4 regions of the Aquamicrobium sp. NLF2-7 genome follow, and region 4 is predicted to be linked to each of the others. Evidence: riboswitches for the same ligand, from Rfam matches in the RefSeq annotation. Region 4 holds a riboswitch; each other region holds the start of a gene.
The links. A riboswitch is a leader RNA that binds a small molecule or an ion and turns the genes downstream of it on or off. The one in region 4 is predicted to bind cobalamin.

Region 1 (2,185 bases), on a different contig from region 4:
ACATTTCCGACCAGGCCGATGAAACCCTCCCCAACGGTACGCAAACGGCCGTTTTCTCCGTCGAGAAGGCCGCTGCCACCCGCGCCGGCTTCACCATTGGTGGCGGCCTCGAATATGCGCTGAACGACAACTGGTCGATCAAGGCCGACTATACCTACAGCCGCTTCGGCAAGAAGGATTTCAGGTTCAGAAATGCCCGCGCGGGCACAGGCAAGGATTATACGACCTCGACGACCACCGTCGTCGGCTATGAAACGGTCGACCCTTCGCAGGACCCCAGCATGGCGTGGTTGTGCGACATGGATCCGAGCTTCTGCACACCCTATGAAAAGCCCATCTATGAGACGACGACGACCAACCATCCGGGCAGTTCGAGCACCGTGAACGGCCGCAATGCCTCGAACGCTCTCGATTTCCACATGATCAAGGTCGGTCTGAACTACCGGTTCTGAGACCAGCAGATCACGAGACAACACCTGAAGGCTTCACCGCAGCGGGAGGCGCCCAGATCGGGCGTCTCCGTGCCGGACGTGCCACCCACGGCAAGATGGGCAGGGCGCTCGCACAGGCCGGCGAGCATCAGAGCCTCGTTCCCTGCCACAACTGCATCCGGCAGCTCTTTCAGCACCATCATCGGTCAAGGCAGGATCGGGCTTGCAAGCTGTGATTTTACCCCGAGAGGGGCCGTGAAAGGCTCTGGGGAAGGCGCGACGAATAGCTTGAAAAGCCTGACGTACATGCGATACGAGCAGGTGTCGGTTTCCGAAAGGAACGAAGAGGGAATTCGCCGCAGGCTTCAAAAAGGCCTGTGAAACGAAACTGCCCCCGCAACTGTAGGCGGTAGAGTCCTCTCCCCGAAATGCCACTGGGCCCCGGGCCCGGGAAGGTGGGGAAAGGATGGTGACCCGTCAGTCAGGAGACCTGCCGACAACTGGAACTGAATGTGCCGGGCGGGGTGCCCGGGAGAGGTTGTCGATGAAGCCGTCCCTGCCTGTACGGGCTCTATTGCGTATCCTTCGGGGTGCGCGGCTTTCCATTGCCGTCCCGACCCGAAGCCTTCGGTCCCTGCCGCAAACCGATCGGAGAACTTCGCGTCATGACATTCCCGCGTCTGGCACTTGCCGCCGCCAGCCTTGCGCTGCTCACGGCCCATGCGTCCGCTGAACCCACCAGATACCCGCTTACGCTGGAAAACTGCGGTGAGACGATCACCTTCGACAAGGCCCCAGCCACGAGCGTAACCGTCGGACAGGCCGCCACCGAGGCGCTCTATGCGCTTGGCCTTGGCGACAAGGTCACCGGCACCTCCGTCTGGTTCACCGACGTGTTGCCCGAGCACAAGGCGATCAACGACAAGGTGGAGCGCCTCGCCGACAATGATCCGAGCTTCGAAAGCGTCGTGGCGAAGAAGCCCGGCCTCGTTGCCGTCCAGTTCATCTGGCATGTCGGGCCGGAAGGCATCGTCGCCACCCGCGAGCAGTTTCACGAGGTCGGCATCCCGACCTATGTGATGCCAGCCGATTGCGTGGCCAAGGACAACTCGGTCGGCGTCGACGGCACCCGCACCGCCGCCTTCTCGACCGAAACCATCCATCAGGGCGTGCGCGAGCTTGCCGAGATTTTCGACGTGCAGGACAAGGGCGAGGAGGTCGTCGCCGATCTGGCGAAACGAGAAGCGGATGCGGTCGAGCGCGCAAAAGCACTCGATCTCAAGGACGTGTCGGCCGTGTTCTGGTTCTCCAGCGCCGACATGAACATCGATCCCTATGTCGCCGGTCGCAAGGGCGGGCCCGCCTACATGCTCGACAAGCTCGGCATCCGCAACATCGTGGAATCGGATGAGGAATGGCCGGTCGTGGGCTGGGAAACCATTGCCAAGGCCAACCCGACGCTGATCGTGATCGCCAAAATGGATCGCCGCCGCTTCCCTGCCGACGACTTCGAGAAGAAGCTCGAATTTCTGAAGAGCGATCCGGTCGCCAGCCAGATGGACGCGGTGAAGAACAACCGCATCGTGGTGATGGATGCCCATGCCATGGACGCCACCATGCGCACGGTCTCCGGCATCGAGGTGCTGGCAGACGCGCTGGTCGATCAGGGCATCGCCCGGTGACCATTGCCACCGCAGGCCGGCCTTTCGCAGCGCGCCTGTGGTGGCGCTGGCCTGCGGGGCTCGTCGCCATGG
Region 2 (2,185 bases), 1.5 Mb from region 4:
CGTCCACAGCACCGCATGCATGCCGAGCGAGGAGGTGCGGAAATGCCAGATCAGATCGGCCGAATAGCCTTCTGGAATCTCGTTTACCGTCGGCAGCGCATACTGGGCAATGGCGATGATGGCGAGGAAGGCGAGGCCTCCGACGATGCCGGCATTCCAGCCGCCCAGCTGGCTCCACAGTCGCCGCGCCAGCGCAACGGCGATCACGGCCGCTATGATCGAGACGATCAGCATGACGAAGAACAGCTCGGTGCGCTCGCCGATCGTTTCGGGATTGCCGACGGCCGGCGGCGTCGCCGGATATTTCATGGCTGGGGCAATCACCACGGCGATGAAGGCGGCGATCGCCAGCAGGCCGGCGGTGGCGCGGGGCGTGAGCGTGACGACACGCCCGTAGACGAAGGCGAAGACCAGCGCGAACAGCCCGCCGATGGCGGCGCCATAGACGACCGAACCTGTCAGCAGGCCAAGTCCGGCCTGCGTTTCGCGGCTGACCAGCTCTTCCTCTTCCTCGGCCGGTTCGCCGGAGGCTGCGGCCGCCGCTTCTTCATAAGCGATGGCGGTGTCGATGTGAGGTTCGCCGAACACGCGGGCAAAACCGAATGCGAAGAGACCAGCGAGGACGCCGATCAGCATCCCGCGAAGCAGAAGATTTCCAACCATGGCGCTGTTCTTTCAGTGGCAGGGGAAGCCGAGGAGGTGACGCGCGTCATGAACAAATTCATGCGTGCTCAGGCTTGAGAACAGGGTCGTTGCCCCTTCTTCCGCGCCGATGAAATAGATGCCCAGAATCATGAGCAGGCCGCCGAAAATGGCCCATGGCATGATTTCGCGAACCGGAATAGGAACCGGCCGCACGTCTGGTGCAAAAGTAATGTCGGACATCGTGCTTCTCCCTGGGATCCTGCGTCCCGTTCATGCAAGCTGGGGAGACGAACCAAGGTCTGACTTCCGGCACTCCTGCCGGTCACAGTGGCGCGACCGTGCTGGATTTTCACCAGCTTCCGGATCCGTAACCTTTGCCGAAATTACCCGCCGTCCTGTATGGCTGTCAATTGAACTGAAGGGGAGACGCGAGAGAATATGACAGGACGCCTGACCCTGATTTGTTGTGGTGCGACCGCCGCTTTGCGCCGCAATGCCTTTCATCGCGATGAGCCGCTGGAACAGAAATCGCTCTCTCAGGCGCAAAGGCTGGCCACTCAAATCCCGGGTGCGGACCGCGTCTGGCACGGGCCGGAGCTCAGGGTGCAGCAAACGGCGAATGCTCTGGGCCTGAAAGGGAAGGCTTTCGCGGCTCTGGCCGACCAGAATTTCGGCTTCTGGGCTGGCCGCAGGCTTGCTGAACTCGATCCGGCGGAACTTGCGGCATGGATGTCCGACCCCGATGTGGCACCGCACGGCGGCGAAACGCTGAACGATCTGCGCCGGCGTATCGCAGCTTTTCTGAAGGAAAACCTCGGCCTTTCGGGGCATACGCTTGCGATCACGCACCCCGCAGTCATTCGTGCTGCCGTCTGCGAAGTGCTTGGCGCGCCATCGCAGGCTTTCCGGGCAGTAGATGTTCAGCCTCTCAGCCTGACACACTTCACCAGCGATGGCCGTCGCTGGGCTCTGCGTATGGTCTCCCGATGAACAGCAAGCCTATCCCGCGCGAGCAGCGGCCAGTGCTTTCGGCAGTTCCTCGGCCAGAATATCGAGCTCGTGGTCGAGCCCGACGCTGATGCGGACACAGCGATCCAGCCCGGCCACCATCGGCTTGCGGATGAACACCCCGCGCGCCAGCAGGTTCTGGAGCACTTTCAGCGCGAAAGCGCCGTCCCTGCCGCAGTCCACGGCCACGAAATTGGTGGCGGAGGGCAGGGCGTCGAGCCCGTTTTCCGCAGCGATCGCGGCGATGCGCTGCCGTCCGGCTTCCACCTTGCGCACCACCTCTGCCAGCCATGCCTGATCCTTGATCGCGGCCTCGCCCGCGATCTGCGCCATGCGGCTGACGCCATAGTGATTCCGGATCTTCTCGAAGGCGGCGATAACCGTCTCTTCTCCCATGGCATATCCGCAGCGAATGCCGGCAAGCCCGTAAGCCTTGGAGAAGGTGCGCATGCGTACCATGTTGGGGCGCGAAACATCGATTGCCGGCAAGGCGGAAGCTGGCGCCAGCTCGCAATAGGCCTCGTCGAGAATG
Region 3 (2,185 bases), 1.5 Mb from region 4:
CTTGAGAGCAGCGCCGATGCGCTTGAGGTCGAAACGCCCGAGTTCGGGATCGATCAGGTCGGCCTCGATGCCGGTGCGGATGAATTCCGGAAAATAGGTGGCATAGCGCTCGGCCATGTCGGCCTGCGTGGCCTGCTCGGAGCGGCCGGTGACGAAGCTCAGCGCTTCGCGGCGAAGCCGGTCGAGCAGCAGGCGGGCGGAAACGAAGCTGTAGTTGGGCTCGGTCTCGACCAGCGTGCGCGCGGCAAGGATCGGCGCCAGCGACAGTTCGTCCTCGGTGATGCCGTCATAGAGATTGCGCAGCGCCTCGTTGAGGATCGGCTGCGGGGAGACAGCCTCCAGCCCTTCGCAGGCTTCCTCGACGATGCGGCGGAAACGGCCCTCGTCCAGCGCAACCTTTTCGCCGGTGGCGCGGGTGACGTGGAGCGACGGCGCGGCGGATTCAGGAGCGGCGGCTTTGGCGGCCGCACGTTCGCGGGCGCGCTCTTCGCGATAGAGCACATAGGCGCGGGCGACCTTGTGGTGTTCCGAGCGCATCAGCGCCAGTTCTACCTGATCCTGCACGTCCTCGATATGGAAGGTGCGGCCTTCGCCGATGCGGCGGGTGAGGTTGCCCACAACCTGCTCGGTCAGGTCCTTGACCACGTCGTGCACGCGGCGCGAGCCGGCCGCCACCGAGCCCTCGACAGCCAGGAACGCCTTGGTCAGCGCGACGGTGATCTTGGTCGGATCGAAGGGCGTGACCGATCCGTTGCGGCGGATGATGCGGTAGCCGGGCTCCGTCGGGGTCCGGGCTTCGTTTTCTATGGAAGGTGGAACCGCATCGGTCCCGATCGTCTGGAGTGCAGTGGTCGCCGGCATCTTATCCCCGTGGCGCTGTGGACGGGGGAGCTGACGGCAACGCATGCCCGATGGCGTGGCTCAGGCCACGTGGGCAAGCGCACCTCCGGGACACCCCGCCCGAGTTTCGTGCAGTATCACGGCAGGTCTCCTGGCTCACGGCTCATCGTCGCTGTCCGGCCTTCCCGGTGCCTGAAACGCACCAGTGACACGAAAAGGGACAACGACTCACCGTTTACAGTTGCGGGGGCAGCGTCGGATTTCCTCGCAAGGGCACCGACTTCCCTCTTAGCCCTCCAGATCCATATTGGCGCTGGAAGGAACCATGATGGCTACATTTAGTATCAGGAGCCGTTCTGGTGTCAACAGGTTGATTTTGAATTTGATGGATGAATTTATCTTATGCCCACAATCCAAAGGCTGCCTGTGCACAAAGTCTTCATAGGAAGTTTTTTGCCAGACCGGGCAAGTGGGCGGCATTCCTGACGCATTTTGATGCCGTCCGGAACTCCCTGCCGACGAGAAACACGGGTATAACCACAGGAAGATGCGGCGGCGGAAACCGATCCGCCGCCGGCTGGTATCAGATCGCTTCCAGATAGGTCTCGAATTCGAAATTGTTGACCCTCAGGGCGAAGGTCTCCAGTTCCTGCTTTTTGCACGCGACGAGAGAGCCGCGCAGCGCGTCCGGAAAGATTTCCGCGACGAGGTTTCCGTTTTCGAAGCTGGCAATCGCCGAGGCCCAGTCGGGCGGCAGCTTGGTCATGTCGCGTTCGTAAACATCGGTTGTCGCCGGTTCACCGGGGTTCAGCTGCCTCTCGATGCCGATGAGCGCGGCTCCCAATATGGCAGCCAGCACAAGATATGGATTTGCATCGGCCCCGGCCACGCGATGCTCGATGCGGCGCGCTGCGTTTGGACCGCCGGGGATGCGGATCGCCACCATGCGGTTCTCATAGCCCCAGGCAACGGCGGTTGGTGCATGCGAGTTCGGACGCAGGCGGCGGAACGAATTGAAGTGCGGGGCAAACACCAGCGTGCTTTCCGCCATGGCGGCGAGTTGCCCGCCCACCGCATGGCGCAATATGTCGGAGCCGCGCGGCGTGCCGTCATCGAAGACGTTCTTGCCGTCTTCGTCGAGCAGGCTGAAATGGACATGAAACCCGCTGCCGGAGCGCTTGCCATAGGGCTTCGCCATGAAGGAGGCGATGAAGCCGTGCTTGCGCGCGATGCCCTTGACGGTGCGCTTGAAGAGTATGGCGTCGTCGGCGGCGCGCAGTGCGTCGGGAACATGGTTGAGATTGATCTCGAACTGGCCGACGCCATTCTCGGCAATGGCCGAGTC
Region 4 (2,185 bases):
GAGCGTAGTTGGCGGACCACTGCTGAAGAATGGCCCTGTATGGTTTGATGAAGTGCTCTTCGGCAAATTTTCCCTGCTCGATGGCCAGCCGGCTGCGTTCTTCGCGATCGTAGACAATTCGGGTCAGCGAATAGTCCTGATGCTTCAGGCTTGGCTGATAGTGTGCCCCCGCAACAGAATTGGCGTTGTAGATCTCGGGCCGGTAGATCTTCTGGAAAGTCTCCATCGTGCTGATGGTGCTGATCAGCTCCAGATTGGTGTAGTCACCGAGCAGGTCGCCGACAAAATAGAAGGCCAACGGCGCAACGCTGTTCGGAGGCATGAAATAGCGAACCTTCAACCCCATTTTCTTGAAATACAGATCGGTCGAAGATAGCTCGCCCTGCTGATACTCAACGCCCAATACAGGATGACGGTTTTCTGTCCGGCGGTATGTCTTGCTGCTTGACGCGCTCAGGCAAATGACCGGAGGCTTGTTGAAATGCTCCTTATAGGCATTTGAGTTCAGGAAGCACCTGAACAATTTTCCATGAAGATCACCGAAATCATCGGGAATGCTGAATTCAGCCCGATCCTTGTTATGCGCCGGCAGCAGCACGCTGAAGTCATAGTCGCGCACGTAAGAGGAAAAATTATTCCCTACAATGCCCTCGATGCGCTCATTGGTCTTGTGATCAACGATAATCGTTTTCAATATTTCAATAAGCGGGAAGGCATCGCTGTCGCCTTCATCGCCAATGGTCATCTCAGCCGAAATGATCTCAAGCTCGACAGAATAACGATCGGCTTTGGGGTTGTCCCAATGCGCCAGTGCGTTGAACCGGTTGTCAATCATCCTCAGGGCATTGCGCAGGTTTTCCTGACGGTTCTCGCCCCGGGCCAGATTGGCGAAATTGGTCGTGATACGCGTGCTGTCCGCGGGACGATAATCCTCATCGAAACGAACGCTCTTAAGGCGAAACGTGAAATCGTTATTCCTCGCGACCGGCCGGCGAGCGACCGACGGCGCCCCCGGGGAGGCATCGGAAATTGCGGTTTGAGACATGACTTACCCCAATAAGTTGGGGGCATGGGGCAGCGGACACATAGCAGGATCGGCCGCGACGCGGTCTCCGCTACGGCACACCCGGACACCCCGCCCGTGGACGTTATTTCGCCAAGGCAGGTCTCCTGGCTCGCGGGTCAGCGCTGCTGTCCGTCTTCCCAGGGTTTCACCCCAGTGACATGCTGGACATCAGCTCGCCGCTTACAGTTGCGGGGGCAGCTCCGGCTTTCCCGAAAAGACGGGGCACCGGCTTCCCTCTTAGCCCCGGCGCGTTGCGCGCAACGACCGGAGAACCTAGGCACGCACACCTTCCTGCAATTCCAGTCCGAAGTCAATAGGACATAAAGGAATGTTTATATCTTTAAGTCGCAAATGCCAATATCCGGTTCTTCGATGCCGGCATCTGAACAAAAAAGCCCCGGCTGATTGCCGGGGCTTTGATTTCAGAGCCGTTCAGTGTTTCACGGAATCATTGAACGGCTCTGGGTCTTTGACTGTCGCATTTCCGAACCGGAAAAGTGTTTCCACTTTCCTGGAAACGCTCCAGAGAGAAACCGGATCAGAACTTGTAGTTGAAGCCAACCCGGACCGTGTGGAAGTTGAACTTCCGGTCAATGTTGACATCAGCGCCACCGAAGGTGTCCGAGAACACATTCGCCTTGCCGAGATCAGTGTAGAGATATTCCGACTTCACGGTCCAGTTGTCGGTCACGGCATATTCCGCACCCGCACCGACAGTCCAGCCGGTCTTCGTCTTCTTCACGCTTTCATTGAAGGCGGTACCGCCCAGATTGCCCTTGGCATAACTCTTGGTTTCGCCATAGGCGAGACCACCAGTGGCGTAGACGAGGAAGCGGTCGGTCGCCGTATAGCCGAGGCGGGCGCGAACCGTGCCGTACCAGTTCAGCTTCGTGCCGATGGCAGCATCAAGAGCGCCAGCGCCAGGCACATTGGCGGAGATACTGGTTTCGCCCTTGACGTTTCCACCCTGAAAATCAGCCTCGACACCATAGACGATCTGGTCGGCCTGGAAGTTCCAGCCCGCCTGAACGCCGCCAAGGAAACCGCTGGAGTTCATATTCAGCGAACCGCTGGCCAGCGTACCCGTCGTGTCGGTGACGCTGAACGGATGCTTTGCCT

Region 1: it holds a riboswitch for cobalamin, as region 4 does, so the genes downstream of both, MIC97_RS17945 (ABC transporter substrate-binding protein) here and MIC97_RS07615 (DUF1852 domain-containing protein) in region 4, are expected to answer to the same signal.
Region 2: it holds a riboswitch for cobalamin, as region 4 does, so the genes downstream of both, MIC97_RS00170 (CbtB-domain containing protein) here and MIC97_RS07615 (DUF1852 domain-containing protein) in region 4, are expected to answer to the same signal.
Region 3: it holds a riboswitch for cobalamin, as region 4 does, so the genes downstream of both, MIC97_RS15150 (ribonucleoside-diphosphate reductase subunit alpha) here and MIC97_RS07615 (DUF1852 domain-containing protein) in region 4, are expected to answer to the same signal.

What each region holds. Positions count from the first base shown of each region.
Region 1 is NZ_JAKSED010000002.1:231,949-234,133, forward strand. It holds gene MIC97_RS17940 (TonB-dependent receptor) at 1-452, shown strand, start outside; cobalamin riboswitch at 740-944, shown strand; gene MIC97_RS17945 (ABC transporter substrate-binding protein) at 1,097-2,113, shown strand; gene MIC97_RS17950 (iron ABC transporter permease) at 2,182-2,185, shown strand, end outside.
Region 2 is NZ_JAKSED010000001.1:36,206-38,390, forward strand. It holds gene MIC97_RS00165 (CbtA family protein) at 1-663, opposite strand, end outside; gene MIC97_RS00170 (CbtB-domain containing protein) at 676-885, opposite strand; adenosylcobalamin (AdoCbl) riboswitch at 933-1,014, opposite strand; gene MIC97_RS00175 (histidine phosphatase family protein) at 1,084-1,635, shown strand; gene MIC97_RS00180 (pyridoxal phosphate-dependent aminotransferase) at 1,645-2,185, opposite strand, start outside.
Region 3 is NZ_JAKSED010000001.1:3,084,558-3,086,742, forward strand. It holds gene MIC97_RS15150 (ribonucleoside-diphosphate reductase subunit alpha) at 1-861, opposite strand, end outside; cobalamin riboswitch at 964-1,183, opposite strand; gene MIC97_RS15155 (glutamine synthetase family protein) at 1,424-2,185, opposite strand, start outside.
Region 4 is NZ_JAKSED010000001.1:1,558,516-1,560,700, forward strand. It holds gene MIC97_RS07615 (DUF1852 domain-containing protein) at 1-1,045, opposite strand, end outside; cobalamin riboswitch at 1,143-1,358, opposite strand; gene MIC97_RS07620 (outer membrane protein) at 1,605-2,185, opposite strand, start outside.